2 regions of the Paenibacillus sp. FSL R5-0744 genome follow, and region 1 is predicted to be linked to the other one. Evidence: predicted binding sites of a transcription regulator. Region 1 holds the regulator's gene; the other holds the start of a gene.

Evidence for each region. Region 1 encodes LexA, which represses DNA repair genes until DNA is damaged. Its sites were predicted from a motif close to CGAACATATGTTCG; they were not measured.
Region 2: the regulator LexA is predicted to act here: its motif matches at 2,075-2,088, upstream of addB (helicase-exonuclease AddAB subunit AddB).

The regions. Positions count from the first base shown of each region.
Region 1 is NZ_CP150228.1:3,803,871-3,810,084, forward strand. It holds gene MKY19_RS16635 (FixH family protein) at 1-242, opposite strand, end outside; gene MKY19_RS16640 (HAD-IA family hydrolase) at 491-1,276, opposite strand; gene MKY19_RS16645 (hypothetical protein) at 1,310-1,837, opposite strand; gene MKY19_RS16650 (DUF896 domain-containing protein) at 1,887-2,096, opposite strand; gene MKY19_RS16655 (LysM peptidoglycan-binding domain-containing protein) at 2,206-2,619, opposite strand; gene lexA (transcriptional repressor LexA) at 2,915-3,541, shown strand; gene MKY19_RS16665 (L,D-transpeptidase) at 3,814-4,152, shown strand; gene MKY19_RS16670 (hypothetical protein) at 4,302-4,682, shown strand; gene MKY19_RS16675 (hypothetical protein) at 4,918-5,496, shown strand; gene MKY19_RS16680 (MBL fold metallo-hydrolase) at 5,621-6,214, opposite strand, start outside.
Region 2 is NZ_CP150228.1:5,285,623-5,291,836, reverse strand. It holds gene MKY19_RS23420 (Na/Pi symporter) at 1-404, opposite strand, end outside; gene MKY19_RS23415 (class I SAM-dependent rRNA methyltransferase) at 504-1,928, shown strand; gene addB (helicase-exonuclease AddAB subunit AddB) at 2,219-5,731, shown strand; gene addA (helicase-exonuclease AddAB subunit AddA) at 5,734-6,214, shown strand, end outside.

The DNA of each region.
Region 1 (6,214 bases):
TCTTTCGCATCATCTACTGCCAAGTTGTCTTGCGTCACCACTGCTTCAAAGGTCACCTTCTGATTTACAACAACCTCTTCAGGATTCCAATGTAACTCGACCTTGATAGGTTCCATAGACATGTCCATGTTCATATTCATATTATGTACGCCAGAATGTTTAGTTTGGTCTGATGAACATCCTCCCAATACTAAAAGTGTTGCACCTAATAATAAAGGAACTATTGTTCTTGAAATCTTCATTTAGATTCCTCCCAGTCGAATTGATTACTAAGAATCTACCAATTCATGTTATACATTCTCCATCTATTATACACATTATTATTGGTTTTTCAGTATTTCGCATCAATTCAGTTAAACTCTTGTGACTTAAATCATATACTAATAATTCTCATCTATCATATTAAATATGATGTAGATATAAAAAAGACAGCAAGTCGCCTAGATACCTAGGAACTCACTGCCTTCTTAAAGCTTAAATGAATGAAATTTTATAAAGATTGGACTAATGAAAGAAGCTCTCCAAGATGTTTGATTTCATAATCCGGCTGAATTTCCGGATCTGGCTGTTTGCCTTTTCTATTAATCCAAACTGTAGTCAAACCTGTTGCCAGCCCACCACGAATATCCGTTGTAAGCTTATCTCCGACCATAACTCCTTGCTCAGGTGCAATATCTAAAAGTTCTAGGGCATGCAGAAAAATTTCCTTATCCGGCTTTCCTTTTCCGAAGCTTCCAGAAATCACGATGTGATCAAAGAAAGGAACGATTTCAGGTACGCCATCTAGTTTCTCTTGTTGCAATGCAGGGCATCCATTAGTCAGAAGCAATAGCTTCACTTTTCCCTTCAGTTCTTCAAGCACCTGAATCGTTTCTTCATAGATGTAAGGTCGATTTCTACGCTCTACTGCGAATTTGGCAGCTAATGTCTCAGCAAGAGCTTCGTCCTCTACACCAAGTGCTGCAAGACCACGACGCCATGCCTCTTTACGATATCCCGGTGCAAGCTGCTCCAATTGACGGAATTCCGGCTGTTCACCTGCAGTAAAGTTCCCCCAAAGTGCTTCAAACGGATTAATCCCAATCATCTTTGTAAACGGGTTCGTTTCGTAGGATTCATATAGTCCAATGGCTTCTTTACGCACCGCAAGTTCCAGTTCTTGTGGATCAATCGTATCCCCAGCGGCTTCACATGCAGAACGAAATGCTTCATTAACGCTCCGATCATCCCAGAGCAGTGTATCATCAAGGTCAAATAGTACGGCGGAAATTGGCATTACAGGTCTCCCTCTCCCATGGCTGGTTAATTTCTATTCGTGAACTACTTCAATCTGGTGAGCTTTTGCGAATGCTTCCAGTCGAGTCCCCATTGCATTGGTATCATAACGATTCATAAGTCTGGTAAAAATCCATTTCGTGCGTTTGCCTTTATGCTTAATTACAACAGCTCCACGCGAAAGGATGATTTTCTCAATATCAGAAGCTGGCAGATAACGTTCGCGGTTGAATTTTATAGTAGATAGTCTAGCATTCTCTACCTTCAAGTACGGACGTCGGAAGAACAGAAGTGCCGCTAGTAAGTAGTACAAAACGACTCCTAGCCAGTTCATAAGCATACCATTACCTTTGGCTTGGTCCACTGAACCAATCATCCAAAACATAGTACCAAGCACTAATAACACTACTGGAAATGCAATGTTACGGCCTTTAAAGGTTTCGCTGTTCTTACCAGGAGATTTAGATTTAGATGCGTAAATCGTTTCCTTCCCCTGTTTCTTTCTTTGCTTATTAATTTGCTGCGTGTTGCGTTGAACCATTCTTTCCCAAGAACGGGCCATATGCGTTCCCCCTAGTCATCCAGTAATATCTATGAAAAGGAACAGGGTGTTAATGCTTACGCCCCTTGTTACCTTGTTCATGCTCATCATTATCGACCAATTCAATCGTATTCAATTGTGCTCGGAAGTTATTGCGAATATTCCCCAAATAAATTTCACGAAGCTTGGCGCGTTCCGCCGTTTCCTCTTGATTAAGGCCTACGCTCTTCTGTTTGCGTGCCAATTCGTTAATACGCGCGACCAACTCATCAATATTCAAAACTTTCCCTCCCCTTATAAATTAATTCTAACTCTGCCATGAGAAAAAGAGCTTGTCAAGGTTTACTCCCTGCAAGCTCTTCATGTCCTCTTATTATGTTCTTAGAATATTAATAAATAGGTAAAGTGAGAATATCTCCAGCATTAATCTGACTACCTTTAATGCCATTGGATTTTTTAATTCCTTCTATATATACAGCCGTTTTCATATCAGAAGGTTTATTCTCAAGAGCAATACTCCAAAGTGTATCTCCACGTTCAACCACTACGCGCTTCTCATCCTTCATTAAAGTAGTAGATCCTGCAAATACATTACCTACTACTGTAAGTCCTGATAGTACGAGCACAATGATCAATGTCAGTTTAATAACAAAATCTCTTCGGAACAAACGCATCAAGCCTTCAAGCAAAAGCTCTGTAATTTCTTTAATCTGAGCTGAATAACGGGTAATAGGATTATGTCCTAAAGATTCAACCACTGGGGCTTTATCGTAGATGCTGCGGTATGTACTGTATTTTAACATGAATATCATCCTCCAAACACTTGTTCTTACTTTTGAAATTATAATAACACGAACATGTGTTTTGTTCAATACTATTTTAGAACAATTGTTCTCTTTTTTTCAGAGGTTACTATTTACCATATTCTTCATATAAAGAATCACTCTTATCGTTTAGATGAAGGAAACGCAATCAATACAAGACTACCATTTATTAACTCTTTCGAATTAATATTTATAATAGTTAGAACTTATGTTTGTGCGAACGGTAGTTCTATGTTATAATTTTCCCAAACATTACTATATGGGGTTGATTCCAATGTCAAAGATTTCAAGTCGCCAGCTGGCGATCCTGGAATTTATACGTAGCGAAGTCCGCAGCAAGGGTTATCCTCCTTCCGTCCGGGAGATTGGAGAAGCTGTTGGTCTTGCTTCCAGCTCCACAGTTCACGGTCATTTAGATCGGCTAGAGAAGAAGGGACTTATCCGTCGAGATCCAACGAAGCCTCGTGCGATAGAATTGCTTGGCCAAGAGGATTCCGAGAATGTCCATCATTTCGCGCAAACCGTCGCTCGCATTCCTGTCGTAGGTAAGGTTACCGCCGGGGTTCCTATCACTGCTACTGAGAATATTGAAGACTACTTCCCGCTTCCAACTCACTATGTTGGAGATAACAAAGTATTTATGTTATCGGTTCAAGGTGACAGTATGGTCGAAGCTGGGATTATGAATGGCGACTATGTTATTGTTCGTCAACAACAAACGGCTGATAACGGAGATATCGTTGTAGCTATGACCGAAGAAGATGAAGCAACCGTTAAGACTTTTTATAAAGAACGTGATCATATACGTCTTCAGCCGGAGAATCCGGCGTACGAGCCTCTTCGCCTTAATCGCGTGACCATTCTCGGCAGAGTTATCGGATTATTTCGAGATATCCACTAAGTATGCACTCCTACCAAGCGAAAACGGATACCGTCCTTTAGGACGGTATCCGTTTCTACGAGAAGTATAAGGATAGGGTATATCGTATAATATATACTTTCTTTTATTTTTTAAAAAAAGCTGTTCTGCAAATGCAGAACAGCTTTTTTATTGTTATCAAACTCCATTCATCAATTGCAGAACATTTGTTCTCATAGGCTAAAATGACCATTTTTAATGAATAACCGTTTAGGCATCCTCCTCATATCTTAATTAGAAAGGAGTGTTGCACAATGCCAAATTACCGGATTATAGTTGATCTGACGCAGCGTATGCTTTATCTTCTTGATAACGACATTGTGATCAGGGGCTTCCCAGTCGGAATCGGTAAAATGTTAACTCAATCACCACTCGGTGAATTCACAATCATTAACAAACAACCCGATCCAGGTGGTCCATTTGGGGTCTTTTGGATGGGTCTATCTAAGCCTCACTATGGGATACATGGAAATAATGATCCCTCATCCATAGGGCACGAAGTATCCCACGGTTGTATTCGTATGTACAATAAAGATGTGTTAGCACTAGCTGCGATTGTTCCTATTGGAACACGAGTAACGATCAGGAATTAAATCTAGCTCTATAGATAAACACGCCTCACTCATGGTTCAATGGAGGGGGCGTGTTTGTATTTATGTATTTTTGATGACCTAATAGGAATTATGTGGTTATATGTCGAATAATGTTAACAGGATTTCAAATTGAAAGGAAGTGTCTCGTTTTGAACAACTCAAAAATTAGAACCCTCGTCGATTTTAAAGTCGATGCACTTGTTAAACTCTCTGGCTTATTGTTAAATAACGATCAAGCGAGTGGAAAAAAAGTAAATTTACTCACCTCATTCGGCAGTATTCAAGGGACCATCTCCCCTTCCACCTCCAATAAAGAGGATGTTTTTGACTTAAAATCTCTAATGGATGATGTCATTGTAGATGAATACATATCTTATTTAGGTGCGGAACATCCCGATAAAAATTTCAGCTATAACTTTGTAGTCCTTAATGATGTTTCTGTAAGACCCTATACTCACTATGAATCTCCGATCGAATACAAACAGCTAATTGTTTATACCGATCAAATCACAGCCTTCAATTTCTTATGATTTTGACATATTTATTTTAAAAAGCTCTCAACAAAGCACTCCAGCAGTTGCCCCAATTTTGCACTCAGCTCGCAAAATCGGCAGATCTCTGGGTGCTTTCTCTTTTTCTAATCAGTAGTCGTTTCCTAAATTCCCACGATTTTCGCTCTTAACAGATACTAGTAGAGAGAATTCAGGCATATCTTTCAATAAGCAATAAATCTTGCTCTACTGAGATCTTTGGAGGTGTGATTACATGCTGATTTTCTTGATGTATATGTTTGCCATTGTAGGAGGAATCTTAATTCTAAGTGCCGTTATTATAGAATTAAAAAAACTATCTACTTCTTCTGAACTTTCTAAGCTGTTAAACGCAACCTCATCTTTTAATATTATATTCACCAAAACATTCATTCCGCCCAATCAATCGCACTTGATCGCCCTTAATGAACCTTATAAAAAAATAGCAATAGGTACCAGCAATCCGAAAACAAGCAAAAAGGCAATAGCAAAGCTATACTCGTTCGACAATATAATGGGATCAGAGATTGTTGTTAACGCACTAACCCTTTCAAAAGTATCTAAACGACAACAAAACAGCAAATCAACTGCTTCAAGTGCGGATATTAATGTGGTTAATAGCGGTGACGAAGAGGCTGATGTTATCGAGGAACTTACGCTTAAAATATACATGAACAGCAATGAAATACCTGTGTATAGTATTTCCTTCTTGCCAGGCTTACTACCCATTCAACAATCCGATAATCAGTACAAAGAAGCTTACTCCCAAGTCCAACAATTACATGCGTTCTTCAGGTCGATCGTATCCGAATGAATGCCCCCCTTCCGCCTATTATTACTTCACTTTACCTTTCCCAATTAGAAATTTTGAAAACCTTAAGGAAAGACAAAAAAACGGTCCTTTTGGGGGGCCGTTTTCGCTGCATCCAACATTCATTTTAAAATTGCACACTAAATCCGTTAAATTGATGAATGCCCGTACCATGAGCAACAAGATCCCGTTCACGTAATTCACGAACTGCCTTCATAACCTCTTGCAAAATAGCTGGATCTAGACCCAACGTATTATGAGAGCCGAATACTTGAGATACATTTGGAATTTGCGCAATCTTTTCTAAAGAAGCCACTAAATCTGCCGGACTAGTAGAGGGATAAAAAGCATAAATTGGCGTAACATCATACAACAAATCCCCTGTAAACAGATACCCGTTGGTATGATCAAAGATGCTAATATGACCTGGCGAATGACCCGGCGTGTGGTAAATTTCTAATCTACGCCCGCCTAAATCAAGCACTTCTCCCTCTCGCAATAGAGCTGTTGGTTTCCCTTGATAAGGTGTATACGTATTAGGATCAAACGTCTCAGGAACAGGAAGAGTAATATCTCGGCTCATATCTTTTCTGATCTGGGCAAGGGACAAACCTCGTATTCCATTAATCAGCCAATCCTCATCCTCTTTATGAACATAGATCGTCTCAAATTGTCCATGACTGCCTATGTGGTCTGCATGCACATGCGTAGTGATGACAGC
Region 2 (6,214 bases), 1.5 Mb from region 1:
CGTGACGTATGTGGTAACTCGCCTGCTATAACCGCAGCTGCCCACAGACTCAGCGAGGCAGCCAGCAATGGGGAGGCCATGGAATTGATCTGAAGTCCGATCAGTTCTGTGGTCAAAGTAGTGCCGATGTTGCTACCTAAGATAATGCCTAGTGTACGAGCATAGGTGAGCAGGCCGGCATTCACCATACCGATCGTCAACACGGTTACAGCCGTGCTGCTCTGAAGCAGGGCCGACAGCAAGCTACTGGCAATCATTCCTTTGATTGGTGTAGAGGTAGCCTTATTAAGGCTTCTAGTCATCAGAGGGCCTGCGAGCTTGGACAAGGCTGTTTCCATTAGCTTCATGCCAGCCAGAAAGATAATAAGACCATATATGATAGGGAAAAGCAGTTCACGGAACATAGGGCATACTCCTTTGGACGAGGGTTGTACACCAATATATGAAAGTAACAAGTAGGACATGTATAAAATCATTTTTAGAAAAACAGGGAGTTGAAGTCATTGGCATCGGTTATTTTAGAACGCAATCGCAAAAAAAGATTAGAACAGGGCCATCCATGGGTCTACGCAGGTGAAGTTGCATCAGTTGAAGGAAACCCAGAAGAAGGGGGATTAGTAGATGTCCTAAATCATCAAGGCCGGTTTTTGGCCGTGGGCTATTACAATCCAGCATCGCAAATCCGGGTGAGAATTGTATCGCAGGGACCACTGGCGATCATGGATACAGCTTTTTTCGTAGAACGGTTTACGAATTGTCTGCACCATAGAGAACGTTTCCTCCCTGGGGCAGATGCATATCGTTTGGTTTATGGTGAGGCGGACTTTTTGCCAGGGCTTATTGTGGATCGGTTCGGGGATATTCTGGTTGTACAACTCCTTACACTCGGAATGGACAAGCGCCGTACAGAGATTGTTGAAGCACTTGTACAGGTTATGGCACCGCGTGGTATTTATGAACGCAGTGATGTTAGCGTGCGCGAACTGGAAGGGATGGAGCAAACTACAGGTGTGCTGTACGGGGAATGCCCACGTCATGTTACCGTAAGTGAGAATGGCCTTAAGCTGGTAGTAGATATCGAAGAGGGCCAAAAGACAGGCTACTTCTTTGATCAGCGTGAGAATAGAGCATCTATTGCCCCACTCATGAAGGGCTGGGGTGGACGAAGTGGCATTACGCTGCAAGAAATCGAAGCAGAAGATGGCTCGTTACAAACTTTGCCGGTAAACAAGAGTGGTAAACATGTAACCTTCCCTTATTGGGATGGTGCTACAGTGCTGGAATGTTTCTCGCACACAGGCAGCTTCACTCTGCATGCTTGCAAGTATGGTGCGAAAAAAGTAACCTGCCTTGACGTTTCCGCTCATGCCATAGAGAGTGCCAAAGTCAATGTGGAGCTGAATGGTTTTAGTGATCGAGTGGAATTTGTAGTGGATGATGCTTTTGCCTACCTGCGCAATCAGGTAAAAGGTCTGGAGGAACGTTCGGAGCGCGCGACGATTGCAAGCGGAACGGAATCAACAGCAGCGTCTACAAATGCTAAATCCGGAGGCAAAACAACCAAAACGGATACCTCCAAGCCGATGACAGCAGGTGGAGGTAAAACTTGGGATGTAGTTATCCTAGACCCTCCAGCGTTTGCGAAAACCAAAAGTGCAGTAGCAGGTGCTTGCCGTGGTTACAAGGATATCAATCTACACGGCATGAAGCTGGTGAACGAAGGCGGATATTTGGTTACTGCAAGTTGTTCGTACCACATGCAGCCGGATCTATTCCTTGAGACGATTGCCGACGCAGCTAAAGATGCAGGTAAAGTATTGAGACTTGTGGAATGGCGTGCCGCAGGCAAAGACCATCCGCAGATTCTAGGCGTTAACGAAGGACACTATCTGAAGTTTGCGATTTTTGAAGTGCGGAGTAAGAAATAAGCTGGCTGTTCATATAGACAATGGATGTTGATCCGTAAAAGGAATCTTTAAACAAGGATTCCTTTTACGGATTTTTTGCTATGTTCTGAAAAAAGTTGAAATCGGGATTTACAAGATTGTTATTGTAAATCATTAGAAAATACTAGCAAACGCATGTTCTGATTTGTGCAGCTATGTTATACTGAGGGGACGAGGAACGACTGAACTTTTTCATTTGAACATTATCAAACGGTGAGTATTTCACCTTGTTTCATATACATTTTCTCCGCTACGGAAGGAGTCTATCATTTATGTCGGTAACCTTTTTACTAGGCCGCTCTGGTAGTGGCAAGACAACAAAAATATGGGAGTCTATTTCTTCTTCATTAGAGAAGGAGCCTCTTGGCGCGCCGATCATTATTCTTGTACCTGAACAAGGTTCCTTTGGAGCAGAACGGGGGCTTTTGACCGTAGGGAATGTGAAGGGAAGCATTCGGGCGCAGACACTGAGCTTTTCTCGGCTTGCCTATCGAGTGAAACAGGAAACTGGAGGCAGCGCTAGTCTGCCGATCAGTGAAGAGGGTAAAAAGATGTTGATTTACAAAATCATCAGTCGCCGTAAAGAGGAACTGAAATTATTCGGTGCCTCTGCCGACAGACCGGGTTTTGTCGAACGGTTGAATCAACTGCATACGGAGATGAAGCGTTGCTGCTTGGCTTCCTCTGATTTAGAGGAGCAGTTATCCGCAATGCGAGGCGCTATTGCAAGAAGTCCTATTCTTGAAGGGAAGCTGGATGATTTACAGCTGGTATTCAGCGATTTAGAGAAGGAAATGTCACGCCTCTATATCGACGAAGAGGATCGTTTAGCGGAACTAGCTGAGCATATTCCTGATTCCTCTTACATTCGCGGGTCGGAGATTTGGGTAGATGGGTTCCACGGCTTTACCCCGCAGGAATTCGTAGTGCTTCGAGAATTGATGCAGCAAGCATCGAAGCTGACCGTGTCCCTTACACTTGATCGTTCGTATCCCTATGGAGATCAGTTGAATGAGCTTGAATTGTTTCACCCAACTGCGGTTACTTACATTAAACTGCGTGGAATAGCTGAAGAGCTGGGCATTGATGTGTGGGACGAGCTTCTGGAGCCAGCGGTTCTTCCGCGTTTTGAAGAAAGTCCTGTTCTTGCTCATCTCGAAAGGGGATATGACCGCCGAAAGGTCTGGATGGGTGCAGATGAACTGGCAAATGAAGCGATATCTATAGGCGCAGCAGTTTCTCATAGAGCAGAGGTTGAGGGAGCACTGCGTGAAATGATCAGACTGGCGCGAGATGAAGGTGCAAAATATGGTGAAATGGCCGTATTGATGCGTAATATTGGAGATTACGAGCAACTGATTAAACCGTTGTTCCAAGATTACGGAGTACCTTTTTTTCTGGACCAGAAGGTAAATGAGCTGCACCATCCATTGGTAGAGTTTGTACGCTCCGCATTGGATGTGGTGCGTCGACGCTGGCGCTTCGAGGATGTATTCCGCTGTGTAAAGACAGAGCTTTTGCTACCGCTGGACGGTAGTATTACGCGTGAGGATATGGACGCCTTAGAGAATTATGTGCTGGCTTGTGGGATTCAAGGGTATCGCTGGACGGATGGCCGTTCATGGAAAGGGATTCCTAGCTTGTCGCTGGAAGGCGGCAGACAGATGGATGAAGAACTGCTTGCTACAATGGAGCGATGCCGTGCTAGTATAACGGGACCTCTATTTGCTTTTGAGAAACGGATACAGAAGAGTAGAAGCGGCCTTGAACTATGTACCGCAGTGTACAGGCTGCTTGATGAGACGGATGTTGCCCGAAAGCTGGAGAAACTTAGTGTCGGTGCTATGGAGAAGGGGCAACCCGAGAAGGCTAGAGAACATAGTCAGCTTTGGGGTGCAGTGCTTGATCTGCTAGATCAGATCGTCGAGATGATGGGCAACGAGAGACTTGAATTTGATGTGTTCACCGGAGTCCTAGAGACAGGACTTGCTGAGCTTAAGATGGGACTTGTTCCTCCCGCGCTCGATCAAGTACTGGTTGGTAACATGGATCGGACTCGACCAACGGGAGTTAAATACGCTTTTTTGCTTGGATTTAATGAAGGTGTTGTGCCTGCGCAGTTTAAGGAAGATGGAATTCTCTCGGAAGGCGAACGCTCTGTGCTTGAGAACGCCGGTATGGAGCTTGCTCCTGGTGCTTCTCGTAAGCTGCTGGACGAGCGGTTTTTGATCTATAATGCGCTAACGACAGGAAGTCGAAAGCTCTGGATTAGCTACGCCACTGCTGATGATGAGGGCAAGGCGCTTCTTCCCTCTGAGGTAATCCGTCATTTGCATAGAATGTTCCCAAGGGTTCATGAGCACAGCTTGGCAGCACTTCCACCTGTAGGACTACCAGAAGAAGTCAGAGATTCCATTCACCTCGGTTACATTGGTCATCCAGAACAGAGTCTTCGTGCATTGATTATGCAGCTACGCCAGTGGCGCCAGGGGACGGAGATACCTGAATTATGGTGGGATGTGTATAACTGGTTCGCTGCTGATGATATTCGTAGTCTCGAATTGAAACGTCTGCTCAGTTCATTGTTCTACCGTAACGTGGGAACGAAGCTAAAACGTGGAACAAGCCTTAGATTGTACGGTGGATCGACACTGCGAGGCAGTGTGTCCCGGATGGAGAAGTTTGTTGCTTGTTCCTTCTCCCATTTTGCATCTTACGGACTTAGACTGAAGGAACGCCAGCTATATAAGCTGCAAGCACCTGATATTGGACAACTGTTCCATGCTGCATTAAGTGACATGGCGGTAAGACTGAAAGAAGAGGGCCGCGGCTGGGGAAGCTTGTCTCCAGAGGAATGTCGGCGTGAGGCAAGTGAGACGGTAGAACGTTTATCGCCGATGCTGCAGGGTGAAATTCTGATGAGCTCTAAACGTTACGGATACATCTCACGCAAGCTGAAAAATATTGTTGGACGTGCTTCTGTAATTCTGGGCGAGCATGCCCGCCGAGGCAGCTTTGAGCCGGTAGGGCTGGAGCTGGATTTTGGACCGGATAAGGAGTTGCCTCCTTTAAGAATTACGCTGCCGAATGGCTGTGTGATAGAGGTTGTTGGACGGATTGACCGTGTAGACATGGCCCGAGGAGAGAATGGAATTCTTCTGCGGGTGATTGACTATAAATCGAGTCAAAAAGACCTCAAGCTGCACGAGGTGTACTATGGATTATCGCTACAGATGCTGACCTATCTGGATGTGCTGCTTACGTATTCGGAGCAATGGCTCGGGCAACCGGCGCTTCCAGCAGGGACACTGTATTTCCACGTACATGACCCACTGTTAACCTCATCTAACGGGATGAACAAGGAACAGGCAGAACAAGAATTGCTGAAACGCTTCAAGATGAAAGGACTGCTTACAGCAGACCGCGAGGTAGTATCCCTGATGGATACGACTTTAGACAAAGGGTATTCTTCTATCGTGCCTGTAGCAGTAAAAGCTGATGGCAGTTTTTATAGTAGTGCTTCTGTAGCTACACCAGAGCAATGGGGACACTTATTATCATCCGTTCGGGGAACGATCTCGGATATCGGGACACGCATTACGGAAGGTGATGTGGCGATTGAGCCATACCGGATTGGGCAAGAGACAGCCTGCACATTCTGTTCCTTTAGACCCGTCTGCCAGTTCGATGAAGCCGTGGAAGGCAATGGCTACAACAATCTGGGTAAGCCAGGGAAGGACGTTATTTGGGATCTGCTGTCCCGCAAAGGAGGAACTACACCGTGAGTATGAAGTCTGAAATAGAAGCGAAACCGGAAGGAAGCATATGGAGTGATGACCAGTGGCGCGCCATCGCTGAGAGCGGTGATGATATCCTCGTTGCCGCGGCGGCAGGTTCCGGTAAGACAGCGGTACTTGTAGAACGGATTATTCGCAAAATCAGCAAGGAAGAGAATGGCTTTAGCGTAGATAGATTGCTGGTAGCTACGTTTACCAAAGCTGCTGCTGCCGAGATGCGCCAGCGGATTAGGGAAGCACTAGATCGGGAGCTTGAGGAGAATGGAGAGAATGACCATTTACGCCGTCAGCTGTCGTTGCTCGGGAAAGCCTCGATTACAACACTACACTCCTTCTGTCTGGAAGTGATCCGGCGTTACTATCAGATTATTCCTATAGATCCTGGTTTCCGTATCCTGAACGAACATGAAGCAGAGATGATGCGGCAGGAGCTGCTTCAAGAGCTACTGGAGGAAAAATACGGTGAAGTAG